2 linked regions of the Thermogemmatispora onikobensis genome follow. The protein of the gene in region 2 interacts with the protein of the main gene of each other region in a pairwise test. Links are inferred from orthologs where the notes say so. Each region holds a gene or a part of one and is shown on either strand. Other genes may lie near its edges.

Region 1 (7,700 bases), on a different replicon or contig from region 2:
CCGTGATCCCAGGAGAGCGTACCGCGGTCGGCCATCTGGCCCCCGCCGCCGGGATAGAAGACGGTGGCATCGAGGGCCAGCTCATCGCCCTCCGCGGCAACGACTTTGGCGCTGCATTCAAAGGTATAGCTATTCTCCAGGTAGATCAGCTTCGTCTTCATCCTGCAAGCTCCGATCTCCATACGAAAAAAAACCTCTCATCCGCGCAGGACGAGAGGGCTTCCCGTGGTACCACCCGCATTAGTCACGACCGGGCACCGTTAGCGAGCCAGTCCCCGGAATTGCATTCATTCCAGCTGCCAGCTGATGTGGACTGGCCTATCTGGCACTCGTCGTGACTCGCTCCATGCCGCCGTCTCCCTCGATGTGATATACTATTTGTCGGTCCCCCACCCTCAGTCTGATCGGGCCAGCATGGCACGCATGAGCTTGTTCTGCTTGTCTCTTACGTCAAGCGCTCAGGCGCGCCGCCCGACTCGGTTGAAGGCCGTTGCCGCGATTCGGCGCGGCTCGGCGCGGAGGCGGGATCATTCGTCGAGAGGTTGAGACAGGCGACCCTCTCTGGTAACGGAGAGGTGCCGGCTAGCTCTACTCGCTTGCGCGTTCTGCTAGCTGCTCAGGAGTGATCTTCGGCCTGCTCCTTAGCATCCGGCTCTCACCTTGCCCGGACTCTCTGGAACCAGGGAAGCGGCCTACTGGCTCCCTCTTCGCATCTGTCTGGACTGTGCTTGTCTTTACTCTCGGTGGATAGAGGCTACCGCGTTGAGTATGCCATATTCATCACTCTGTGTCAAGCCGCATAAAGGAAACCGATGGATAATTTACAGACATTTTATGGTCCAAATGCAGGCTATGTGCTCGATCTGTATGAACGTTATCGGACTGATCCCTCGGCAGTAGATGAGAAGACGCGCGCCATCTTTGCTCGCTGGAGGCCGGTGATCAGAGAGGAGGGGGAGACCCCGGCTTTGGGGGGGGCAGAGGGGGCGCCGTTTGCTGTAGAGAAGGTGGTGGCAGCGGTGGCGCTGGCTCATGCTATCCGCGAGCGGGGTCATCTGGCGGCTCAGCTTGATCCGCTTGGGCGCCCGCCGCAGGGCGACCCGGCCTTATTGCCCGAGAGTCACGGCCTCAGCGAAGAGGACCTGGCCCAGCTGCCCGCCAGTGTTGTTGGTGGGCATGCCGCCGAGGGAGCGCGCAACGCCCTGGAGGCTATCCAACGCCTGCGGGCCATGTATTCAGGAACCATCAGCTACGAGTTTGACCAGGTCAAGAGTCCCCATGAGCGTCTCTGGCTGCGCGATGCCGTAGGGCTGCAGCTCTTCCAGCGCCGTCTCAGTCCCCAGGCCAGCCGCCAGTTGCTGCAGCGCCTGACCCAGGTGGAGATCTTTGAGCGTTTCCTGCACCAGACCTATCCCGGCCAGAAGCGCTTCTCGATTGAGGGCTGCGATGTTCTGGTGCCGATGCTTGACGAGTTGATCCGCTGTGCGCTGGAGTCGGAGACGCGCGAGGTCATCATCGGCATGGCCCACCGTGGGCGCCTCAACGTGCTGGCCCACGTCCTGGGAAAGTCCTACCAGGCCATTCTGGCGGAGTTCGCCCACACGCGCCACGAGGAGGGAGTGCCGCTGACCGATACCTTCGGCTTCGGTTGGAGCGGCGATGTGAAATATCATCTTGGCGCGGAGCACCTGCTGGGTGGTGACCGCTCGCTGGCGCTCAAGATCATCCTGGCGCCCAATCCCAGCCATCTGGAGTTTGTGAATCCGGTGGTGGAGGGCATGACACGCGCGGCCCAGGAGCGTCGCGATCGCGCTGGGGAGCCGCGTCAGGAACTGGATGGAACCCTGCCGATCCTGATCCACGGCGATGCTGCCTTCCCGGGCGAGGGGGTGGTCGCGGAGACCCTGAACCTGTGGCATCTGCAGGGCTATGCGGTCGGGGGGACCATCCACATTATTCTTAATAACCAGCTGGGCTTTACTACGGAACCCCAGGAGAGCCGTTCGACGCTCTTCGCCAGCGATCTGGCCAAGGGCTTCAGTATCCCCATCATCCATGTCAACGCCGACGACCCCGAGGCTGCTCTGACCGCCATTCGCCTGGCCCATGCCTACCGCGATGAGTTCCACAAGGATATCCTGATTGAGCTGGTGGGCTATCGGCGGTGGGGCCATAACGAAGGCGATGAGCCGGCCTTTACTCAGCCGCAGCTCTATGAGCTGATCCGTGCCCACCCGACAGTACGCGAGCTGTATGCCCGCCGCCTGCAGGAGCAGGGGGTGGCGACTGCCCAGGAGTGCAAGCAGATGGTGGAGGAGGCCTTTGCAACACTGCGGCGGGCGAAGCAGGAGGTAGACGAGGACCCGCGCCGCTTCGAGCAGCTGGGAGGCAATGGCCAGAACGGTCTGGCGGTGGAGTTGGAGCCAGCTCCGCCGGTTTCAGCAGACCAGCTGCGCCAATTCAATCGCGAGTTGCTGCGCTGGCCCCAGGGCTTTACTGTTCATCCGCGCCTGGCTCGCGTGTTGCAGCGCCGCGCCGATGCGCTAGAGCAGGGCAGTATCGATTGGGGTCATGCCGAGGCCCTGGCCTTCGCCTCGATTCTGGCCGATGGTGTCCCGATTCGCCTCAGTGGCCAGGATTCGGAGCGGGGGACCTTCAGCCAGCGCCATGCGGTGCTGCACGATAGCCGTACGGGCGAGCGCTATGTGCCACTGCAGCATCTCTCACAGGCCCAGGCCAGCTTCGCCATCTACAATAGTCCGCTTACCGAGACGGCGGTGCTGGGCTTCGAGTATGGCTACAGCGTGCACGCGCCAGAGGCGCTCGTGCTCTGGGAGGCCCAGTACGGCGACTTCGCCAATGTAGCCCAGGTCATGATCGATCAGTTCATCGCTTCAGGACGGGCCAAGTGGCGTCAGCAGTCATCGGTGGTGCTGCTGCTGCCGCATGGCTATGAGGGCCAGGGACCAGACCATTCGAGTGCGCGCCTGGAGCGCTTCCTCCAACTATCGGCGGGCAATAACTGGCGAGTGACCAACTGCTCAACGGCAGCCCAATACTATCATCTGCTGCGTCAGCAGGCGCATAGTCTCCAGCGTCATCCCTTGCCACTGGTGGCCCTGACCCCCAAGAGCCTGCTGCGTCATCCGCTGGCGGCGGCGAGGCTGGAGGAGCTCACGACCGGGCGCTTCCAGCCAGTGCTCGACGATACCGAGGCGCGGCAACGGGCCCAGACCATCCGCCGGGTCTTGCTGTGCAGTGGGAAGATGGCTATCGATCTGCTGGCAAGCGAGCAGCGATCACAGGCCAGCGAAGTGGCAGTGGTGCGCGTGGAGCAACTTTATCCGCTGCCTGCCGAGGAGCTGCTGCAGGTGTTGAGCGGCTACCCGTCCTTACAAGAACTGGTCTGGGTCCAGGAGGAGCCGCTCAATATGGGGGCCTGGACGTATATGGCGCCCCGCCTGCAACGGCTGCTTGCCTCGCTCCCTGCGTCCCAGGCGGTGCTACGGGTGCTGGCGCGCCCCGAGAGCGCCAGCCCGGCCACCGGCTTTATGGACCGCTACGAGGCCGAGCAGCGCGCTTTGATCGAGGAGGCTCTGCTTGGCGAGGGCGGTGTGCTGGTGGAAAAGCGTAGCGCGGAGGCATCAGCAGGCAAACGTCGGCGCTAGGGCCGAGGCCGAGGAACGACGAGGGACGAATGGCGCCAGGGCGGGCCGCGCTGAGCTGTGCCGACAGGCCAGGCCCGGCAATGCTATAATAGGCCGGGAGCTACCAGCGTGGTCGAAGAGGATCGGCTCGCTGGCTCGCCTTTGGCTTTCTTCCGCTTCTGAGAAAGGCTTTGCACTCATCAAAAGCAGAAGTCAGCACTGCAGCAGGAAAGGCAGAATGAGAAAATGGCGATAGATATTCGTGTTCCTCCCCTGGGCGAATCAGTGGTTGAGGCCACGGTGGCGCGCTGGCACAAGCGCGAGGGGGAGCAGGTCCGTCAGGGCGAAGTGCTGGCGGAGCTGGAGACCGACAAGGTGAGCGTTGAGGTGACCGCGGACCATGACGGGGTGCTGACCGAGATTGTGAAGCGTGAGGGGGAGGATGTGGCCGTTGGTGAGGTTCTGGCTCGTCTCGAGGAGGCCGCCGTTGCGACGGGGGCGAGCGCCGCGTCCGCTACGGGTGAGGCACGGCCCTCGCCTGAGGCCTCGGCTCCATCCCAGCAGGTGCGGGCAGAGGTTCAGCCCGAGAGCATACCGTCGGGTGCGCGTCTTGCAGATGGGCAACGTCCACCTTCTCCGCTGGCGCGTCGCATTGCCGCTGAGTACAACATTGATCTCTCGCAGGTCAAGAGCAGCAGCCCGCATGGGCGAGTCACCAAGGATGATGTCCTGCACTATCTGGAGCAGCAGCAGGCGCTCCAGCAAGGTCAGGCCCCGGCCCAGGCTCAGTTGCAAGCGCAGTCGCAGCCATCGCAACCTGCAGCCACGGCCCCGGTGACCGCGCAGCCAGGTCGAGGGGATGGGGCGAGCGCTACGGCGGGACCAGTCTTGGAGCCGCCGCCACTGCTGCCCTTGGAATCGCGGCGTGAGGAGCGCATCCGGCTCTCGCGTCGGCGCCTGACCATTGCTCAACGTCTGGTGGAGGCCCAGCACACGGCGGCCATGCTGACCACGTTTAATGAGGTCGACATGAGCGCTATTCTGGCCGTGCGGGCCCGTCACCGTGAGGAATTCAAGCAGCGCTATAGCATCTCGCTGGGCTTTATGTCCTTCTTCACGAAGGCAGTGGTGGGAGCACTCAAGGCTTTCCCTTATCTGAATGCGGAATTGCAAGGGCGCGAGCTGCTGGTCAAGCACTACTATGACATTGGCATCGCCGTGAGTACGGATGAAGGGCTGGTTGTGCCTGTGGTGCGCGATGCTGACCGTAAGAGCTTTGTGGAGATCGAGCGGGAGATTGCGGAGCTGGCACGGCGGGCGCGCAGCAATGAGCTAACGCTGGCGGATCTCCAGGGAGGGACCTTCACCATTACCAACGGCGGGGTCTTCGGCTCGCTGCTTTCGACGCCGATCCTCAATGGTCCCCAGGTAGGCATTCTGGGGATGCACAAGGTCCAGGAGCGTCCGGTTGTGGTCGATGGACAGGTGGTTGTACGTCCCATGATGTATGTGGCGCTCTCCTATGACCATCGCGTGGTCGATGGCCGCGAAGCTGTGCAGTTCCTGGTCCGGGTCAAGGAACTCCTGGAAGATCCCGAGCGGCTGCTGCTGGAAGGGTAGCTGACAGGCAAGGCTTCAGGTGGCGGAGGGAGCGGGAGCGGGAGTGGGTTGGGCTGGGAGAGCCTGGACGCCGGGCTGGCAGCCTCCGCACGACGAGTGGGGGCGGGCATGGGGAGGAGACAGTCAGACAGATGGCCTGGTGCCGTGGGCAGGGTGTTTGCTTCGATTGACAGGGACGGCCTGTTAGGCGATAATCAGAGCTGTGCTGTCCGTACCTGGTCCGCCTTCCTTGCCAGGAGGGAGGGGAGAAGGGCCTTGCCTTGCCCACACCGCCCGACAAGAGACGGTGTGGGTGCGTAGAAGCGGACGAGCCTGGCTGGCTGAGGAGAAGGGGAGAGGGAGCGCTCTGGAGTCGTTCGACTGATGGCAGGAATCGAGGAAATGAGCCGGTTATGCAACCATCAGAGAATCCCTATGCCCGGCAGAAGGGGCATGCCGATGATCTCCAGGCCCTCGTTGGGCGGTCCCTGGGTCAATTCCGTATCGTCGAGCCGCTGGGGGCGGGCGGGATGGCTACGGTCTTTAAAGCCTACCAGCCCTCGCTCGACCGTTATGTGGCGGTCAAAGTGCTTCCGGCTCGCTATGCCCATGACCCCGTCTTTGTCAAGCGCTTTGAGCAGGAGGCCCGTTCGGTCGCCAAGCTGGTGAATCCCCATATTGTCCAGATCCACGACTTCGGCGAGCAGGAAAAGATTACCTACATCGTCATGGAGTACGTCGACGGTGGCACTTTGCGGGATCGCCTGAAGAGTCGCTCGCTGTCCCTGGTGGAGGCTGTTGACTTTTTGCTCCAGGCGGCAGAGGGGCTGCGCTGCGCTCATAGCCATAATATTGTCCATCGTGATGTGAAGCCGAGTAATATGCTCTTGCGTCGCGATGGCCACCTGTTGCTCTCTGATTTTGGGATTGCTAAGATCTTGGAGGGGACGACGCACCTGACACGGGCCGGGGTGGGCATTGGGACGCCGCAGTATATGTCTCCAGAGCAGAGCACAGGCCAGGCTGTTGATCAGCGCAGCGACATCTACTCCCTGGGGATTGTCTTTTTTGAATGTCTGACGGGGCGGGTACCTTTCACCGCGGAGAATCCGGTCAGTGTGACGCTCAAGCATTTGCAGGAGCCGCTGCCGATTGAGCCGCTGCGTCAGGCGGGAGTGCCAGCGGTGATCGAGCAGGTTGTGGTGAAGATGACAGCTAAGGCGCCTGCTGATCGCTACCAGTCGATCGAGGAGATGGCGGAGGCTCTGGCGGCGGCAATGAATGCGGCTCGTCTGCCGCTGCCACGCGCCTGGCGGCTGTCAACAGTGCCTCCTCCTCTTTCTTCCGAGGGCAGCAGCAGCGGATCGGTCTCTACCTTGCTCTCACCTCAACTGGGGTCCTGGCCAGCTCCCCCTGGAGCCAGACCGCAGTCCGCTCCTTCTTATGGTACGCCCGCTGCCACAGGTGCCAGTAGCAGCTCTACCTCTGGCCAGAGCCTGGGGGAGCCGTTGGCACCCCGTGCCACGTCGGGTACACCATTCCCCACGGTGACATTATCGTGTTTCCGCTGCGGTACTCCTAACCCGAGCACGCGCCTGTTCTGTACGACTTGCGGCTATGAACTGGCCGATCGCAAGGCGGCAAAGGACCGCTATGTCGATGCTCAGGGGCGCGTGGTGTTGGCCAGTTTGACTCTACAGAGTGGACCGCTGGCTGGTCGCTCTTTCCGTTTCCATCAGGATGTGACGACGATTGGGCGCACCAATGGCAATGATTTTATTATTGCCGGTCGTACAGTCTCGCGCCGCCATGCCCGGCTGTGGTTCGATAGCGGCTTCTGGTACCTGGAGGATCTGCAGAGCGCCAATGGTACGCTGGTGAACGGCGAGCGTATTCAGCAGACCATGCTGCGCGATGGCGATGTGATCCAACTCGGCGATGAACGCTTGATCTTTCATATAGTTTATAAGTAAGGAAAAGGAACGTGGTTCCCAGGAGGCGGGACGAATATGGTCGCCTGGCAGATGCGATCACTGCTCAGGCTGGCCTGTTCCTCGCCCGGAAAGGGGGACGAGCGATGGCTTCGTTGAATCCTGTGAATGCGGTCATGCAGCAGTTGCTGCTGGGCAGCGCTGTGCGTCAGAATCATGCGCTGGAGCATGCCACCATTGTGCTGCTGAGCCGTAAGTTCCCGGAGGTGCGTTTCTCTGGGGTGTCATCGGCGCTGGGCTTTCTGGTTTTTGGCGATGTGCCGACAGAGGAGGTGCTGCCAGCAGCTGAGGAGGCGCTGCACTTGCTGCGTACGACGCAGCCGGAGCTGGCGGTCCATGAGCGCTGCGGCACGAATCTGGCAGTGGCAGGCGTGTTGAGTGGGCTGTCGGCGATGACGGTGGCGCGCATGCGGCGCCCCTTCAATACGTTCAATAATGTGGTTCTGGCGACGACGGCGGCCCT
Region 2 (7,556 bases):
CCGGCTACAAGGAGATCTTTAGCAACACGCTCTATTTCAAGCGCACCATTCTGCTTCTGGTCATCTGGTTGCTGGCCTATATCACGGTCTATTCGAACATTTCAGGGATGACCACCTTGTTGGTGGCCCTGCACTATCCAGTCGCCGAGGCCGGCCTGATCACCTCTTGCGGCATCATTGGCAGTACGATTTGCGCTCTCTCAGCCTACCTGCTTGGCGAATATGTGGAGCGCAAGATCTGGCTGCTGGTCGCCGCTTTGCTGACCATGCTGGGAGAGGTCACCGTCGCTTTCAGCGGCAATAGCTTTGGGCTGGCAGCGCTCGGCACCATCGTGCTGGGCATGGGCTGCTATATCTGGCTGCCAATGGTCTATTCCTGGTCGACGGAGAATTACCCAACGCGGGCCCGCGCCAGCGGCTTCGCTCTGGTCGATGGCATCGGCCATGTGGGCGGCGGGATCGGCGTCAGCTACGTCACTTCGCTGGTGACGCGCCTGGGACCAGGTGGCACCTTTGTGCTGATCGGGAGCTTTCTCTTACTGGCAGCTCTGCTTGCACAGTTTGGTCCGTCCACCCGGCAGAAACGGCTGGATGAGGTGTCTCCCTAGGAATGCTCGGGCGGATACCTTCGCAGAGCCGATTGTCTGCCACCGCCGGCTTCCACCCCGCTTTGTCAGGTCTTGCCTGACTGATATTCTATCTGTCTGCCTGTCTATCGCACCTGGTCCGATCGCTCAAAGACGAGCCGTTTGTGCTCTCTAGCCGACTGACACTATCGACGCTGAGACGCGCTTGTTTGGCGCTCTACTCATTGCGTAGCTCATTTTACTTGCTTGCTTGTTTGTTTGCTCGTCAGACACCACGTACCATCGTTTCTCACTCAGTGTACCAGAGTATATGAGACGAGAAGAGAAAAACGAAGTTGTTCGCTGTTCTTCTGGCTCGGAGGCCAGAAAAGGAGAGGTAGCGTATGCGGTGTCCACGTTGCGCGTACGAGGGAATGTTTTTTGATGGTCGTTGTCCGCGCTGTGGCTACCAGGCGGCAATGGCGCCGCCCAGCACAGGTGCGCTCCTGGGATTACCTCAGCCGCAGCAGTATTTGCTCATGCGTGGCGATAGCCTGGCCAAGGGTCGATACCGCATCCTGGGTCCTGTGCCGCTGCCGGAGACGCAACGTCGCCAGGGGCGGGCCTGGTCGGCCATCGATCAGGAGCAGGGGCGTCGTCAGGTCCTGATTCGCGAGGTGCTTATGCCGCCGGAGCTACTCCAGCGCACCAGTGCCAATCAGGTGATCGCCGAGGTGATGGAGCGCCAGCAGCGCCTGGGCCAGCATCAGGGCTTTCCACAGGTCGTGGAGGGCTTCAGCGAGCGCGGCAGCTATTTCCTGGTTCTGACCCAACCGGAAGGGGAGACCCTGGGCACGATTCTCAAGCGCCAGGGGGGTGCGCTGCCCGAGGTTCAGGTGGTGCACTATGGCTATCAACTTTGTGGCCTGCTGGCGGTCCTGGCTGAGCAGCAGCCGCCGATCGTGCATGGCTCGATCAATCCAGAGACCATCGTGATCAACATGGCCCAGCAAGCAGTCTGGCTCACTCACATTCCCCTCTTCCCACCAGATCCCCCCGTCGAGAAAGGAGATACGGTCGCGGCTGGCTACTACGCCCCCGAGGAGGTCCGCGGCGAGCTTGATCCTTCCGTTGACCTCTACAGTCTGGCGGCCACACTGCACCACGCCGTCACCGGCTACGATCCCAACGAGCGCCTGGTCTTCTTCCATCCGCCAGCGCGCCGTCTCAATCCCGCTGTCAGTCCGCAGATGGAGATGATTCTCGTGCGTCAGCTCAGTCTGTCGCGCGCCCAGCGCTATCCGCATCCCAGCGCCATGCAGCGGGATCTAGAAGCCCTGCTGGAGCGCTACCTGGAGCGACAAGATAACGAGATGGCAACTGGTGCTGCAGCTGATCCATTGCGCCTGCCCTCGGAGCAGTTTCGCGAGCAGACGCGCAGCAATATGCTGCTCAACGCCGGCGTCTTTGCCGCCATTGGCGTGCTTTTGCTCCTGGGCGTGCTGCTGGTCCTTTTGCGTCCTTAGTCCTTGAGACAGCCCGCCAGAGAGGGAGGGGAGGGCCGCGCTGGGGTCTCCGACCCTGGGCGCTGGCTCCTGTCCACCTCTGCCAGAGGAGGGAGCTGAGCCAGGGGAAGGAAGGGAGCGGGCTGCTGGTCGTGCTCTCTGGAACGTGCTATACTGACTGAGGTACCCACAACGCAAATGGGTTGCAGGAGAGAAGTTCCATGACCAGTAGCCACTATGATGTAGCAGTGATCGGCGCCGGCCCGGGCGGGTACGTGGCAGCCATTCGGGCGGCCCAGCTCGGGGCCCGCGTTGCCATTGTCGAGAAGCAGTATCTTGGTGGGACCTGCCTCAACGTTGGCTGCATTCCCTCCAAGGCCATGCTGCATGTCGCGGAGAGCCTGCACCGCCTCGAATCTCTGGCGGAGCTGGGCATCACTCTGCCACAGCCGCCCACCTTCGACATGCGGCGCGCCATGACCTTTAAGGATAAGGTAGTCAAACGCATGACCAACGGCGTGGGGACGCTGCTGAAGGGCAACAATGTGACGATCTACGAGGGGCTGGGCAGCGTTGAGGCTAATCGCACGGTGACAGTGACAAAGAGCGATGGCAGCCGCGAGCAGTTCAGCGCGGAGAAGGTGATTCTGGCCAATGGCTCGCTGCCGCTGATGCCGCCGTTCCCAGGTATTGACGGGCGCAATGTCATCAATAGCGATACATGCTGGAACCTGACAGAGGTGCCCGAGAGTGTCGTGTGCGTGGGCGGGGGAGTGATCGGCGTCGAGCTGGCCTGCATGTTCCAGGCCCTTGGCTCGCGCGTGACTATCGTCGAGATGCTGCCCGATATTTTGGCTCCCGTCGATGAGGAGGTGCGCCGCCTGCTCGTGCGCATTCTGAGCCGCCGCGGCATTACCATTGCTACCGGGGCCAGGGTTGAGGCCATCGAAGATGACGGCGAGCAGAAGAAGGTCGTCGCCCGCGGCGAGCAGGGGGAGCAGGTCTTCCACGGCTCCTATGTGCTGGTGGCGGTCAGCCGCCGCCCCAATACGAGCGGCCTGGAGCAGTTGTTTGAGCAGGGCCTGGATCATGACCGCGGCAGGGTGCGCGTCAATGAGCAGATGGAGACAAACCTGCCAGGCATCTACGCCATTGGCGACCTGGTGCACGGGGCCGGGCTGGCGCACGTGGCCTCGATGGAGGGCGAGGTGGCCGCTGAAAATGCGCTCGGCCATGCGGCCCGCATGGACTACAGCGTGGTGCCTAACCCGATCTATACCTTCCCCGAGGTGGCTTTCGTTGGCCTGACCGAGGCCCAGGCCCGCGAGCAGCACGGCCAGGAGGTGCGCGTGGAGCGCTTTCCCTGGAGCGCCATCGGCAAGGCGGTGGCGATCGGCGAGACCGACGGCTTCACCAAGGTCATCCTGGGCAAGTATAACGAAATCCTCGGCGCCCATATCATCGGCCCCGATGCCACAAATCTGATCAGCGAGTACTCGGTAGCGATGCGCGGCGAGTTGACCGGCGACGAAATTATCGAGACCATCCATCCGCATCCAACCTTGAGCGAGGGACTGCGCGAGGCTATCCTGGCAGCCGAGGGGCGCCCGCTGCATATTCCGCCCAAGACGCCCAAAGCCGCAGCCCGCAGTCGCTAGCTTGCTCGCCTTGCTCTCCTCAGCTTACTACTTTCTCCAATACCGGCCTGCCGGCTTCGGTCTGGCAGGCTGTCTTTCGCTTGCCAGGTCAGCCTCTCTCCCCACACTTCGGTCCTCAGCTTCAGCCGGCTTCCCGCTCGCCTGCACTGCCTGCCCATACATACATAGGCTGGCTCTGCCTTGAGTCGAGCAAGGCCGAAGCCCCCACCGCTCGCAACAGCAATTGAGAGATACTGCGATTGCTGCGACACGCCAGTGAGGCACTTTGTCCAAAATTTTCGGGGAACCTGTCCTGTAAAGCCTTCTCAAAAAAAGCGCTTCCTTCCTCCACTGGCGCATACACTTGCAGCAGAGGCCAGCGAGCCAGGCTGAAGGTATCACACTCAGTAGAGAAGCGAAAGCGGATGGATTGCGCTCGCTGCCTGCCTGTTTCTGTTCATTGAATGCGGCCAGAGAGACAGGAGGGTCTGCCTTGAAGCCTTTTCGTTTTGAGCAACCAACGCGCTCCGGTCCAGTGACCGGCAGCAGCAACAGCAGTCACAGTAGCGGCGGCTCCAGCAGCGGCGGCCTGCAACCGTTCGGCTCTCTTCCCACGACCCGCCCGCTGGGCCAGTTTGGCAGCAGCGCACCGCGGCGCCGGCCCTGGCTCCCGACCATCATTGTTGGCCTGGCCCTGGTGGTCTCATTGGTGGTTCTGCTGGTCAGTGGCGGCCTGAACCTGCTGCCTTTCGCCCATAGCAGCGGAACACAGTCCCAGTCAGCAGGAGCCGGCCCAACCAGCGCTATCATCGGTCATGTCTTCTTCTTAAGCAGTGGTCAAGTCAACGTGAGTACCAGTCAAGGCATTGCCGATCAGGTGCAGGTCGACCTGAGCAAGATTCCGCCGCCAGCGCCCGGCAAAGCCTACTATGCCTGGCTCCAGAGCGACGACAGCGTCGAGGGTCAGTCGATTCTTCTGGGCAAGCTCGCCCTCAGTCAGGGCACCGCCCACCTCCTGTACAAGGGAGACCGGCAGCATACCAATCTGCTGGCCATCGCCAGCCGTTTTCTGGTCACCGAGGAGGACGCGGCGACCACGCCAACGGTGCCCTCGCTCGACCGCAGCGCCTGGCGCTACCAGGCAGTTATTCCGAATACGCCTGATCCCCACGACAGCGAGCACCACTATAGTCTGCTGGACCACCTGCGCCACCTGCTGGCGCTCGATCCGACGCTACAGAAGCTGGGCCTGCCCGGCGGTCTGGATATCTGGCTCTTCCGCAACGGGCAGAAGATTCTTGAGTGGGCAGGGGCGGCGCGCGATGACTGGAACCACGGTAGTACCGACCTGATGCATCGCCAGTTTATTCGTATTCTGGACTATCTCGACGGTATTGAGTTTCTGGGCAACGACGTCCCCGCCGGCTCGCCGGTGCTGGTGGACCCGCATATCGGGCGCGTTGGCCTGCTGCAGTTCAACGCCAACCAGCAGCCACCTGGCTATCTTCATCACATCGGCATCCATCTAGAGGGTGTGGTGCAGTCACCCGGCTCGACCCGTGAGCAGGCGAGCCTGGCCCAGCAGATCACCCAAGCCCTCAACAAGGTCCAGAGCCTCTATCAGCAGATCCGCCAGGTTGCTATTCAGCTTGCCCACATGAACAGCAGCCAGCTACGTCAGTCGGCAGCTCTGGCTCTTCTGGACACACTGGTCAAGCAGGCGCAGGATGCCTTTGTGGGCCAGTTCGATCCACAGACGGGCGAGCTGCAGGACGGCGTGACCCAGATCCACTATGCCATTGAGCGACTGGCCACACTGGATGTGACCCCGCTCAACAATTCGTCATCGGCCACCCATGCATGAAGTCCCAGCACAGAGACCAGGCTACGGGAAAGCAGCAGCAAACAGTTGAAGAGAGGAGTAGAGAGCAGCTATGGCGCGCGACCCCGACTATTATGTGCATATGATCACTAGAGGTGTGCGCGAGGCGCGCACGGCCTCCCTGGGACAGAGCCAGAGCCAGGAAGCAAGCCAGGGCAGCGCGCTGAGCCGGCGCCGCACCGACGAGCTGAGTGGACCGCTAAGCGCTGGGACGGCGCTGGCTGAGCGCATTGTCCGCTTTATCCACAGCCAGCAGCGGGCGCCGCTCCCCTCCTACTATCGGCCCCGCATCGGAGTGCTTTCTTCCAGCGGCTGCCTGCGTGATGGGGGCTGGCCCGTCTACGCTGGCGATGCCGCCACAGTCAACGCCATCTTCGAGAGCGGCGGGGAGCCGCTGGTCTTGCCAACGCTCCCCATGCTGCAGAGCTGCGACCCCTTCGACATCCTGGGCAACGAGGATCTTTTCGAGGAAGTCTTTCGCATTATCTGGCCGGTGGTGCGCAATGTCGACGGACTGGTCTTTGCCGGCGGAGGCGACTTCTATTCCTGCCTCTATGGCGATGTGCTGCACCCACAGACCCAGACACCCGAGCTGTGGCGCGATATTTGGGAGCGCTATTGCGCCCTGCTGGCCTGGCTGCTCTGCATTCCGACGCTGGGCATTTGCCGCGGCATGCAGGTCATGAACGTGGTGCGCGGCGGCGGCCTCTATCAAGATATCCGCTCGCAATGGCCGCGGAGTATGCCGCCGCTGGTGCCCCATCGCGCCCGGGGACGCATCACCGCCGACAATTGGGTCGAGCATCCGATCGCCGTCAATCCGCGCAGTCGCCTGGCCCGTGTCCTGCGCGGACCGGAGGCGCGCGGGCCGCAGCGCAACTACATCGATGCCGTCCTCTCCATGCACCACCAGATTGTGGGCTACATGACCCCCGAAGGCGAGCTGATCGGGTACCTGGCCCCAGGCCAGATTGTGGCGGCGACCGCTCCCGACGGGGTGATCGAGGCTATCGAGGATAGCGATCCACGCCGCTTCTGGCTAGCTGTGCAGTTCCATCCCGAGTGGGTGGTCTACCTGGGTTGGGCCCATAGCCTCTTTTCCGCGCACGTGGATGCCTCCTACCGCTACGCCTCGCTGCCCCTGGAGGAGCTGGACCAGTTCCTGCCGGAGATCCGCGCCTGGCTACGGGAATGCGACCAGGCCCTGCTCTATCGCCAGGAACCGCCGCTGCTGGTCACAACGGTCACCAGCGAAGAGCCGGAGATGACCCCGCCCGAAAGCCTTAACAGGCGTCTGCGCACTCGCCTGCAGCCGGTACAGGAGACAGAGGCTTTTTCTTCCTCGCCAGCCCTGTGAGACTCAGGCCGACTTCCACTCACTGAACGCACCAGATCCAACATGCATACGTAAGTACAGCTATTGATACTTGATGAATCATGATATCTGGTCAGAGAAAAGCAACACAAGCTGTCCTGTTAGCTGAGCAACGCCTGGATGCCGTGATCGGCGGGCGCCTCGTCAATGCCAGTTGGCTCAGTGGCAGCCTGGGGGTGAGCGTGCTGCAAATGCGCCTGCTGGCCCAAAGCTGGTCACAGGGCCGGGAGGCGCTGGCAACAGCTCTGGTAGCGGCGGTCTGGCTGGCTGGCTCGCTCGTGGCCGCCACACTGCTCACCGGGCGCCGGCGCGGCGCGGCCCGCTACTGGGGTAGCGGTCTGCTGCTCTGCCTGCTGCCGCAATTAGCTCTTCCCGTGCTGCGACCTCTGCCCGTTCCGCTCTGGCCAGCGACGCTCGAACTGGGGCTGCTCAGTGGCTTTGCTTCTCTCCTCGGCAACGCCTGGCTCCTCCAGCGCCGCCCCTGGCCAGCGGTCGACGAGCGCATTGCCCTGATGCGGGCCGCTCTCGGGACAATGTTCGGGTTGAGCCTGGTCTGGCTGCTGCCCGCCTGGTCTGGTCTGCTCGCTATTC

Evidence for each region.
Region 1: the proteins of lpdA (region 2) and odhB interact in binary tests that used the Escherichia coli proteins (3 or more experiments, as listed by UniProt). The link is inferred for Thermogemmatispora onikobensis from one-to-one orthologs.

What each region holds. Positions count from the first base shown.
Region 1 is NZ_BDGT01000001.1:89,390-97,089, reverse strand. Bases 3,113-6,080 are described here. They hold odhB (2-oxoglutarate dehydrogenase complex dihydrolipoyllysine-residue succinyltransferase), read left to right. Parts: upstream 3,113-3,893; coding sequence 3,894-5,267; downstream 5,268-6,080. Other genes in these bases: BGC09_RS00330 (FHA domain-containing serine/threonine-protein kinase), read left to right, coding at 5,660-6,080; BGC09_RS00340 (2-oxoglutarate dehydrogenase E1 component), read left to right, coding at 3,113-3,668. Also shown: BGC09_RS00345 (alanyl-tRNA editing protein), read right to left, coding at 1-161; more of BGC09_RS00340, read left to right, coding at 813-3,112; more of BGC09_RS00330, read left to right, coding at 6,081-7,219; BGC09_RS00325 (DUF6391 domain-containing protein), read left to right, coding at 7,324-7,700. UniProt on the Escherichia coli protein: E2 component of the 2-oxoglutarate dehydrogenase (OGDH) complex which catalyzes the second step in the conversion of 2-oxoglutarate to succinyl-CoA and CO(2).
Region 2 is NZ_BDGT01000020.1:57,207-64,762, forward strand. What follows is about bases 1,687-4,510. They hold lpdA (dihydrolipoyl dehydrogenase), read left to right. Parts: upstream 1,687-2,292; coding sequence 2,293-3,729; downstream 3,730-4,510. Other genes in these bases: BGC09_RS10720 (serine/threonine protein kinase), read left to right, coding at 1,687-2,092; BGC09_RS10730 (hypothetical protein), read left to right, coding at 4,202-4,510. In the rest of the region: BGC09_RS10715 (MFS transporter), read left to right, coding at 1-608; more of BGC09_RS10720, read left to right, coding at 971-1,686; more of BGC09_RS10730, read left to right, coding at 4,511-5,572; BGC09_RS10735 (gamma-glutamyl-gamma-aminobutyrate hydrolase family protein), read left to right, coding at 5,643-6,947; BGC09_RS10740 (hypothetical protein), read left to right, coding at 7,028-7,556. UniProt on the Escherichia coli protein: Lipoamide dehydrogenase is a component of the glycine cleavage system as well as of the alpha-ketoacid dehydrogenase complexes.